2 regions of the Crassaminicella indica genome follow, and region 2 is predicted to be linked to the other one. Evidence: riboswitches for the same ligand, from Rfam matches in the RefSeq annotation. Region 2 holds a riboswitch; the other holds the start of a gene.
The links. Region 2 has a riboswitch for FMN ahead of KVH43_RS07315 (ECF transporter S component). Riboswitches for the same ligand answer to the same signal wherever they lie in the genome.

Region 1: it holds a riboswitch for FMN, as region 2 does, so the genes downstream of both, ribD (bifunctional diaminohydroxyphosphoribosylaminopyrimidine deaminase/5-amino-6-(5-phosphoribosylamino)uracil reductase RibD) here and KVH43_RS07315 (ECF transporter S component) in region 2, are expected to answer to the same signal.

The regions. Positions count from the first base shown of each region.
Region 1 covers NZ_CP078093.1:754,724-760,142, forward strand. The annotation lists gene KVH43_RS03565 (L-threonine 3-dehydrogenase) at 1-484, opposite strand, end outside; gene KVH43_RS03570 (glycine C-acetyltransferase) at 529-1,719, opposite strand; FMN riboswitch at 2,153-2,270, shown strand; gene ribD (bifunctional diaminohydroxyphosphoribosylaminopyrimidine deaminase/5-amino-6-(5-phosphoribosylamino)uracil reductase RibD) at 2,385-3,485, shown strand; gene ribE (riboflavin synthase) at 3,487-4,137, shown strand; gene KVH43_RS03585 (bifunctional 3,4-dihydroxy-2-butanone-4-phosphate synthase/GTP cyclohydrolase II) at 4,169-5,377, shown strand; gene ribH (6,7-dimethyl-8-ribityllumazine synthase) at 5,380-5,419, shown strand, end outside.
Region 2 covers NZ_CP078093.1:1,519,887-1,525,305, reverse strand. The annotation lists gene KVH43_RS07335 (efflux RND transporter periplasmic adaptor subunit) at 1-344, opposite strand, end outside; gene rimI (ribosomal protein S18-alanine N-acetyltransferase) at 470-931, opposite strand; gene tsaB (tRNA (adenosine(37)-N6)-threonylcarbamoyltransferase complex dimerization subunit type 1 TsaB) at 918-1,640, opposite strand; gene tsaE (tRNA (adenosine(37)-N6)-threonylcarbamoyltransferase complex ATPase subunit type 1 TsaE) at 1,637-2,092, opposite strand; gene KVH43_RS07315 (ECF transporter S component) at 2,366-2,992, opposite strand; FMN riboswitch at 3,095-3,212, opposite strand; gene KVH43_RS07310 (hypothetical protein) at 3,262-3,732, opposite strand; gene KVH43_RS07305 (DUF1850 domain-containing protein) at 3,935-4,432, shown strand; gene KVH43_RS07300 (TRAP transporter permease) at 4,471-5,419, opposite strand, start outside.

The sequences.
Region 1 (5,419 bases), 770 kb from region 2:
ATCCAAATTTGTGGAAATAATAATCGCACAACAGCTCCCCAGAAACTTTATTTACACCATACATAGTTGTAGGTCTTTGTATTGTATCCTGTGGTGTATTATCCTTTGGCGTTGATGGTCCAAAGGCTCCAATAGAACTTGGAGTGAAAAATTTACAATCTAGACTTCTTGCTGTCTCTAATGCATTTACAAGACCACCCATATTTATATTCCAAGCAAGCATTGGATTTTTCTCTGCAGTTGCTGAAAGCAATGCTGCTAGATGAATAATAGTATCTGCTTTATGTTTCTGGGCAAGCTCATGCATTTTTTTTCCGTCAGTTACATCTAATATTTCAAAAGGACCTGATTGTACAACTTCATGATCCTCCACCCTTCTTATGTCTGTTGCTACTACATTATTATTTCCATATACATCTCTCATTTTCATAACTAGCTCTGAACCGATTTGTCCTAATGCACCAGTAACAAATATTTTTTTCATTGAATATACCTCCATTTAAAAAACTTATATTCCCTTATTAAAATTTAAATTATTCCCATTTCTTTTCCGACTTTTTCATATATTGCTAATGCTTTATCCAACATTTCCTTTGTATGTCCTGCTGTTGGCATATTTCTCACTCTTCCTGTACCTCTTGGAACAGTTGGGAATACTATTGACTTTGCATATACTCCTTCTTCGTTCAATCTCCTACTGAATTCTTGTGTTTTTGTTTCTTCTCCTATGATACATGGTGTAATCGGTGTTTCACTCTCTCCAATATCAAAGCCTAAAGCTTTTAACCCTTTCTTTAAATAATCTCCATTTTCCCACAGCTTATCATGTAGCTCTGTACTTTCAGTTAATATATTAATAGCTTCAATACATGCAGCAGCAGCTCCCGGTGTTAGAGAAGTTGAGAAAAGGAAAGGTCTAGCTCTAACCTTTAACCAATCTATTAAATCCTTTTTCCCTGCCACATATCCGCCAACAACTCCTATTGCTTTTGATAAAGTTCCTATTTGAAAATCAACCTTATCAGATAATCCAAAATGCTTCACAGTCCCTGCACCTTTCCCTAACACTCCTGAACCATGTGCATCATCTACATATGTGATCAGATCAAATTCTTCAGCGATTTCTATTATTTCAGGCAATTTAGCAATATCTCCATCCATTGAAAATACTCCATCTGTAATAACCATTATTTTATTGTATTTTCCTGATTCCTTAGCAGCTTTAGCTTTTTCTCTTAAATCATCCATGTCCGAATGCTTGTATCTTATAATTTCTGCCTTTGATAATCTGCATCCATCAATAATAGATGCATGGTTTAATTCATCAGATAAAATAGCATCATTTTTATCCATTACTGCACCAATGGCACCCATGTTGCAGTTAAAGCCAGATTGGAAAACGATTGCAGCTTCTGTGTGTTTAAATTCTGCTAATTTTTTTTCTAGCTCAATATGAATATCTAATGTTCCATTTATAGTTCTAACAGCTCCCGCTCCCACTCCATATTTTTTTGTCGCTTTAACAGCAGCTTCTATTAATCTTTCATTAGTAGCCAGCCCTAAATAGTTATTTGATGATAAATTGATCAATTCTCTTCCAGAAATTTTTATAATAGCACCATTTGCTCCTTGTAGCGGGTCAATTACATTATAAAGCCCTCTACTTTTTAAATCCTGTAAATTTTCTTTGAGAAATTTTTCCAAATTTTTACTTGCCATTTTCATACCCCCTAAAATATATTAATAATTTTTGTACGCTATACAAATACATTTGTTTTGCTTGTGAAAAATATAAAGCATATTATAAAATAGCTTTTGCCTCTTCATAAACTTTTATTTTACAAAATAGTTAACTTCTTTTAAAAATAAATTACTATTTATAATTGCCCGCATTCTACGGACAGTATATCACTATATACTTCATATTTCAATATAATTTCTGAATATTTCTTACTTTTTTGAATCATTTTCCAAATTATAAATATTCTTTAATAGAGAATATATATAACATGAAAAATATGTTAGTAGCCTTCATTGTTTGAACGAAGTAATCTTTGAAGTTGTTTACCTATATATTATAATTCTACATTTTATTATTTAATTTAATATTGACATATAAAAAAAACAATGTTAAGATATCCATAAAATTACATAGTATCTTCGGGGCAGGGTGAAATTCCCGACCGGCGGTATAGTCCGCGAGCCACAAATGTGGTTGACTTGGTGAAATTCCAAGACCGACAGTAAAGTCTGGATGGTAGAAGATAAAAGGTATAGTCATATTATGATATGTCTAGTTTTTGGCGTATTATAACATAGAATTCAACAGCCCTGAAAATAATATTTTCAGGGCTTTTTATTTTACCTAAAATGGAGATGAAAAAATGGATATAAAATACATGAAAAGAGCATTAACACTTGCAAAAAAAGGAATAGGATATACAAACCCTAATCCTTTAGTTGGTTCAGTTATAGTAAAAAACAATAAAATCATTGGAGAAGGATACCATAAGGTATACGGAGGATCACATGCAGAAATCAACGCTTTTAATAATGCAACAGAAGACGTTACAGGCGCTACCATGTATATCACATTAGAACCCTGCTCTCACTATGGCAAAACACCTCCTTGTGCTTATACCATTGTAAAAAAGAAAATAAAAAGAGTTGTCATTGCAATGAAGGACCCTAATCCATTAGTTGCTGGAAAAGGCATAAAAATCCTTAAAAGCAATGGGATAGAAGTCGTTACAGGTGTTTTAGAAAAAGAAGCAAAAAAGCTAAATGAGATTTTTATAAAATATATTACTACAAAGCTTCCATTTTGTATATTAAAAACTGCCATGACACTAGATGGAAAAATCGCTACCCATACAGGTGATTCAAAATGGATTAGTAATGAAGGTTCTAGAAGAATTGTTCATAAACTGAGACATCAGGTATCTGGTATTATGGTTGGAATAGGCACAGTTCTTGCGGATAATCCAATGCTTACTACAAGACTTGATAATAAAAAAGGAATTAATCCAACAAGAATTATTGTAGATACTCGTGCAAGCATTCCTTTAAATTCCAATGTCCTGAAGGATTGTAAAAACATAAAAACAATTATTGCTACAACAAAGCTTGCAGAAACAAAAAATATAAAAGCTATTAAAGAGAAAGGAGCTGAGGTAATCATTACCCCACTTAAAGAAAACTTAGTAGATTTACCTTTCCTAATGCATTATTTGGGAGACAAAAAAATAGACAGTATTTTATTAGAAGGAGGCGGAGCCCTTAACTATTCAGCTTTAAAGGAAAATATAGTTGATAAGATAATATCTTTTATCGCTCCTAAAATAATCGGTGGAATAGATGCTAAAAGCCCTGTAGGAGGAAAAGGAATAGCATTTATGAAAAATGCGATTCTATTAAAAGAAATGCAAGTATCTACTATTGGAGATAATCTAATGGTTGAAGCCTATTTGAGAAAGGAGGGTTAATATGTTTACTGGCCTTATAGAAGAAATCGGTGTGATCCAGTCCGTCTTAAAAGGTCCAAAATCAGCAAAAATTGTTATAAAGGCAAATAAAGTTTTAAAAGGAGTTGCTTTGGGAGATAGTATTGCTACAAACGGCGTATGCCTTACTGTAACAGAATTTACAACAAACACATTCTCTGGAGATGTAATGGCTGAAACCATTAGAAAAAGCAACTTAAAAGCTTTAGTCCCAGGAAGCAAAGTAAATCTTGAACGAGCTTTAAAATTAGGAGATCGCTTAGGAGGTCACTTAGTAAGCGGTCATATAGATGGAACAGGTATCATTAAGGATTTTAAAAAAGAAGACAATGCCATATGGGTATCAATTTCTACATCATCCAATATTTTAAAATACATCGTTCAAAAAGGTTCAATTGCCATCGATGGCATCAGCTTAACAGTTGCTTATGTAGATTCTACCAGCTTCAAGGTTTCAATCATCCCCCACACAAAAGCTAATACAACTCTTTTGATTAAAAATATTGGAGATAAGGTTAATCTTGAATGCGATATTATTGGAAAATATGTTGAAAAACTTTTATCTTTTAAAGAAAAATCTATAACTGAAAGCCATATTGATATGAATTTTTTAAAACAACATGGCTTTGCTTAAAAAACATACCCTATTAACAAGAGGTGATAATATGTATAAATTTAACACCATAGAAGAAGCTATGGATGATGTAAAAAATGGAAAAATCATAGTGATTGTAGATGATGAGGATCGAGAAAATGAAGGAGATTTATTCATGGCTGCCGAAAAGGTAACGCCTGAAGCTATAAACTTTATGGCTAAATATGGTCGTGGCTTAATTTGTATGCCCGTTACAAAAGAAAGATTGAAAGAACTAAATATGCCTCAAATGGTTGCTCATAATACAGACAATCATCAAACTGCCTTTACTGTATCTATTGATGCAACAGATACAACTACAGGAATTTCAGCTTTTGAAAGAGCTCATACAATAAAGAAGGTATTAGATCCGTCTTCAAAGCCAGATGATTTTAGAAAACCAGGGCATATATTTCCTCTAGCAGCAAGGTCAGGTGGAGTATTAAAAAGAGCAGGTCATACAGAAGCCGCTGTAGATTTAGCTAAGCTTTCAGGACTTTATCCAGCTGGAGTTATCTGTGAAATAATGAATGAAGATGGAACAATGGCAAGAATACCTCAATTGATGGAATACGTAAAAAAACATAATTTAAAAATCATTACCATTGCAGATTTAATAACCTATAGAAGAAAAAATGAATTCCTTGTAGAGAAAATAACATCAGCAAATATGCCTACAAAATATGGAAATTTCAAAATTATAGGTTATCAAAACAAGCTAAATGGCGAACACCATGTTGCATTAGTAAAGGGAAATGTGAAGAGTGGCGAACCTATTTTAGTCCGTGTTCATTCAGAATGCTTGACTGGTGATTGCTTTGGTTCCCTTCGCTGCGACTGTGGAGATCAATTAGCTACAGCTTTAAAAAATATAGAAAAAGAGGGAAGAGGAGTACTTTTATATATGCGTCAAGAGGGAAGAGGCATTGGGCTTATCAATAAATTAAAAGCTTATGCCCTTCAAGATAAAGGAATGGATACAGTAGAAGCTAATTTGGCTCTAGGTTTCCCTGAAGATCTAAGAGATTATGGAATAGGTGCACAAATTCTTTATGACCTAGGAATAAAAAAAATAAAGCTTATGACCAATAATCCAAAGAAGCTATCTGGTCTTTCAGGCTATGGACTTGAAATTGTTGAAAGAGTACCTATTCAAATAGATTATAATGATCAAAATGAGTTTTATTTAAAAACAAAGCAAAAAAAAATGGGACATATGCTAAACTTTGAGGAGGAATAAATATGAAAATTTATGAAGGTAAATTAATTGCAGAAGGTTTAA
Region 2 (5,419 bases):
GCTATTGATAAGCTTGCTTGAGCTTCCTTGATTTTGTAAAGGATATCTGTTTTTTCTAGTTCCATAAGGACTTGACCTTTTTCTACTTTTTGACCTTTTTCTACAAGCATTTTTTCAATTTTTTCTTCTACATCAGAAACAATCTCTCTTTTATCCATAGACAAAATTTGACCCGTTACCTGAATATGAGATTCTATATTTTGTTTCTTAATCTCTACAGTTTCAACGCTCATAATAGGAGTTTGTCCTTTTTTACTCGCTTTAACCTTTCCTATCCCTATAGCAAACATCACTGCAATGATCGTTGCTATAATTAGCACCTTCTTTTTTTTCCCCTTTAACATGCTAAAACTCCTTTCTCATACATATAGGGCATACAATGTATGCCCTCAATCCTTTGTATTTCCTATTTTATCATAAAAAAGCTATTTTTTCCTTACAATTTCCTTACAAATTCCCTAACTTTATCCTAAATCTTTTCTTCAGAATGCTTTTCTGATCTCCACATGATCACAGCATCTTCTCCATTATCCTGATAATACTTCGGTCTAATACCACAGGCTTTGAATCCATATTTTTCATACAGCCTTTGTGCTACTTTATTTGACACCCTAACTTCTAAAGTCATTTCTTTAATCTCTTCTCTTTTCGCAATTTTTAACAATCCTTCGACAATCAAATTGCCATAACCTTTTCCTCTTACAGATGGATGTACTGCAATATTTGTAATATGTCCTTCATCTAATATCTTCCAAAACCCTCCATAACCTATAACTTTTTCTTCTTTTTCCAAAACAACATATCTAGCCTTTTCATTATGCTCTATTTCAGCTGTAAAGGCTTCTACAGACCACGGAATAGGAAAACTGCTTTTTTCTATTTCAAAAACATCATCAACATCTTCTAAAGTCATTGACCTAACTTTCACCATTTCCACACCTTTTCATTTTCTCTTCATATTGCCTTTCTGCTTCAGATTTTCTCAAATAAGTTGGTACCAATTCAAAATAATTTTGTATTTCTCCATTTTTTGCTTTTTCCATAGCAAGCTCTGCAACAGAAGAAGCTCTCTGCATCTTAACACTATTAGGTGAAAATACTGCCCGCTCTCCTAATCTTTCTATGAGATATTCTCTATTAGCCTCTATTCCATCTCCTAAGAATGTAACCTTTTCAGGTCTTTCTATAAGTTTTTCTACTAATTCTTTAATACTCATAGCCGCTGGTTTTTCTATGCTATATAAATCTTTATTCTCCCATTTATACACAGCTGTATATACTTGATTTCTTCTAGCATCTAAAATAGGACATATAATCCCTTCAGAAAAAGGCATATTAAATGCTAATGCATCTAAAGTAGATATTCCTACAACAGGAATATTCTGAGCATGTGCAAGTCCTTTTGCAGTAGCAACACCAATTCTAAGTCCCGTAAAAGATCCAGGCCCCTTTGCAACAGCCACAATATCTATATCCTTCATAGTTACCTCACAGCTTTCTAATAAAGCTTTTATCATGGGCATCAACTTTTGTGAATGCGTTCTTTTGTGATTTATAATATATTCTCCGATTAATCGATCATCGTCCATCACTGCCACTGTAGCAACAATAGACGAAGTGTCTAAAGCCAATATCTTCATATATTTTTCAACTCCTCTATGATTGTTTGAAAATGCTCACTTGTACCATTGATTTCTATTTCCCTTGTATTTTCATCAACCTTCTTTATATGAATCCATAAATGTTCCTTTGGGATTAGCTCCTCTATTTGTGATGCCCATTCAATAAGACATACCCCTTCTCCATAGAAATATTCTTCATATCCTAAATCCTCCATTTCCTCTATTTCTCCAATACGATATACATCAAAATGGTATAAAGGAATACGCCCTTCATATTCATGTATAATTGTAAAGGTAGGACTTGTAACACATTCATCGACTTCTAGTCCTTTTGCAATTGCCTTTGAAATAGTAGTTTTTCCTGCTCCTAAATCTCCTGTTAAACATACTACATCACTAGCCTTTAATAAGGTACCTAATTTATAACCTAAAGCATAAGTTTTTTGTTCACTATTACTAATTATCTTCATTTTCCACACCTCTATTAGCTTTTCTTATATAAATAACATTTATATAGGTAAACAACATCAACATAAAAAAAAGAAATATATAAAGATAAGTGAATGACTTCGATAACTTTTGTAAATCAAGTTATTTATCTATACTTACAGATTAAATATACTATTCATTACTTATATTCTCTCCAAAATCATACAATCATTATATATTTTCTCAAAAAATGCTGCAAGAGAATTCATACAACAAAAAAGAATTCTTTTCAGCAAGAATTCTTTTTTGTTGTATTATCTTGTTTTCAAAATAGGAGAAAGCTTCTTATAAAGAAAACCAGTTAAAATAGCTACCATAATACCTTTTATTAAGTTAAAAGGTACAACACCATACAATACTAAAGTCTTTATATCTACAATAGCATCATTCGCCGCTGCACTTAAAGAAATAATTTGCTCTAGTGGCATCACCTTTGCATAGAAAGGAAGAAGCATATAATAATTTGCAAGTGCTCCTACAACACTCATCGTAATAACCCCTACGATGATCCCAGCCATTGCTCCTTTTTTTGTTCTATATTTTTGATAAGAAATGCTCGCCGGAATAATTAAAGCAATCCCTACTAAAAAGTTTGCAAACTCTCCTACGCCTCCTGTAGTTGTCTTTGTAATAAAGTGCAGAAGATTTTTAATAAACTCAATCATAATCCCCGCAGCTGGTCCTAAAGCTAATCCCCCAATCAATGCAGGTAAATCACTAAAATCAATTTTTAAAAATCCTGGTAAGAAAAATATTGGAATTTCTATGAACATTATCACATATGCAAATACAGATAATATTGATATCTTCGTAAGTCCATTTACTGTTCCTATAGATTTTAATCTACAAGATTTTTTTTCAATAGCTGTTGCTTTATTCATTATAAAAAATCCTCCTTCTTTTCGGCAGTCCTCGTAAGGATTATATATAAAACGAAAGCGCCTGAATAAATATCTTCAGGCGCAGTACATACCAAAAAAAGCTTTTATCTTCTTCCATCCAGACTATACTGTCGGTACTGGAATTTCACCAGTTCAGCAGCTTTCGCCGCTCGCGGACTTTACCGCCGGTCGGGAATTTCACCCTGCCCCGAAGACTACCCTATTAAATTCTAATCACATTATATATTAGTTTTATTTCTTTTTCAAGTTTATCCTGCTATCTTTTCAAGCCATGTAAATTCATTGCATAATGATATGTCTTCCTTGTAGCCTATATATATGATAAACCCTAATATGATTTCATGAGGCAATAAATATAATAATCTCAACCAATTACTAGACCATATATACACAAAGTTAGCATCTGTAAAAATCATCAAAGACCCTTCCACTATCGTAACAATAATACAAGGCACCATAACAGAAAAAATAGCAACGCTCCATTTTACTCTTATGAAAATATACGTATAAATAATAAGAGATAGCGTTGTTGCAATCATATGAGGTCCAAAATCCATATATTTTCTTATAAAATATACACTTACTCCTTGTAATATTCCTACAACAACAACCTTCTTAATCTGCGGCTTTATACCCATTAACATCAATCCTGCCCATAAGATCAAAATTGACTCTGGAATAGAACCGAATATTATTGCTTGCATAGGCATTATTTCCATTCACATTTCCCCTTTAAAAGCATCTATCTTTTATTAAAATCATATTAATTCCTATAGTATTTATTCATAAAAACATTTATTTCTAAAAAAACTTTGTGATAATTATATTCAACATATTTTTCATAATTCCTCCAATTTCTTAGAGGATTCTTCCTATTTTTCATAGAACATTATAAATTAGTAACAAATTGGAGGGGTTTTTGTGAAAAAATATAATAAATTTGTTATCATTTTTCTAATTTTAGCTTTTATTTTAATGATTTTCATCCATATCCCTGTATTAATATTAGAAGATACAAAGCATTCAAAAATTATTTTTATTCATACAATTTCTCCAAATGATCACTTTACTATGCATTGGATGCATTCTGTGGAATTAGAGCCTTGGGAGGAAATATTTTATGTAGATTGTGATTATAATATTATACTAGACTATACAAGATTTAAAGCCTTTGGTGCTGGAGTTCCTGATTATGCAGGAAAAAAAACAGTAGTTAAGAACGGTTGGATTTACTTTTTAGAGATCGATAAAAAAATGCCAACTCTTACTTATGGCATCTCAAGCTTTGCAAAGCATACATTTTATTTTAATAACCAAAGACTAAAGCTTTATGAAATAGTTCCAAATGATGCTCCTTGTAAAATATATACAAAAAAGATTTCTATTCTTTCTTATGTATATGAAAAATTCATACAATAAACATAAAAATAGCTGTTTCACAAAGAAACAGCTATTTTTTATGCAGTAATAAAATCTCCTCTTTTTCCTCGCATCTTTTGAATAAAGAATATTACTAAGAATAGTACAAAACCTACAATATCTGTTTTAATTCCCGGCATCATAAGAAGGATAGCTGATGCAAACATAACTACTCTATATAAAATATTTACCTTTGCGAATAAATATCCTTCTGCAGCTACACCTAAGGCAACAACCCCAACCACTGCTGTAATAGTTGCTAAGATCACACCTATAGGTGTTGTATCAATCAATAAAAGAGCTGGTGAATATACAAAAATATACGGCACAATAAACCCAGCTAACGCTAGCTTTACAGCCTGAAATCCTGTTCTTGCTGGATTTCCACCTGCAATACCAGCTCCTGCAAATGCTGCTAATGCCACTGGCGGTGTTAAATTGGCAAGCATTCCAAAATAAAACACGAACATATGAGATACATGATGTGGTACACCCATTTTCGCAAGTGCTGGCGCTGCCATAGTCGCTGTAATAATATATGCTGGAATAGATGGAAGACCCATTCCAAGAACAATGCATGCTATCATTGTAAGGACTAATGTGATAAATAAATTCCCTTTTCCTAAGAAGAGAATAGCACCTGCAAGCTTTAATCCAAATCCAGTTAGTGTTGCAACCCCTATGATTAGTCCTACAATGGCACAAGACATTGCAACTCCTAAAGCTGTACGCGCACCGCTTTCTAATGCATCAATAATATCTTTAAAACTCATTCTCGTTTCTTTCTTTAATGCACTAGTAAGAATAGTTGCAATAATAGAATAAAATGCTGCATAAATAGGAGTTTTTCCTGAAATCAAAAGATATAGTAAAACAATCAATGGAATCAACAAATGTCCTCTTTGCTTTAAAACCTCAGAAACTCTTGGTAATTGTTCTTTTGGAAGTCCTGTTAAACCATTTTTTGAAGCCCTTAAATGAATCATA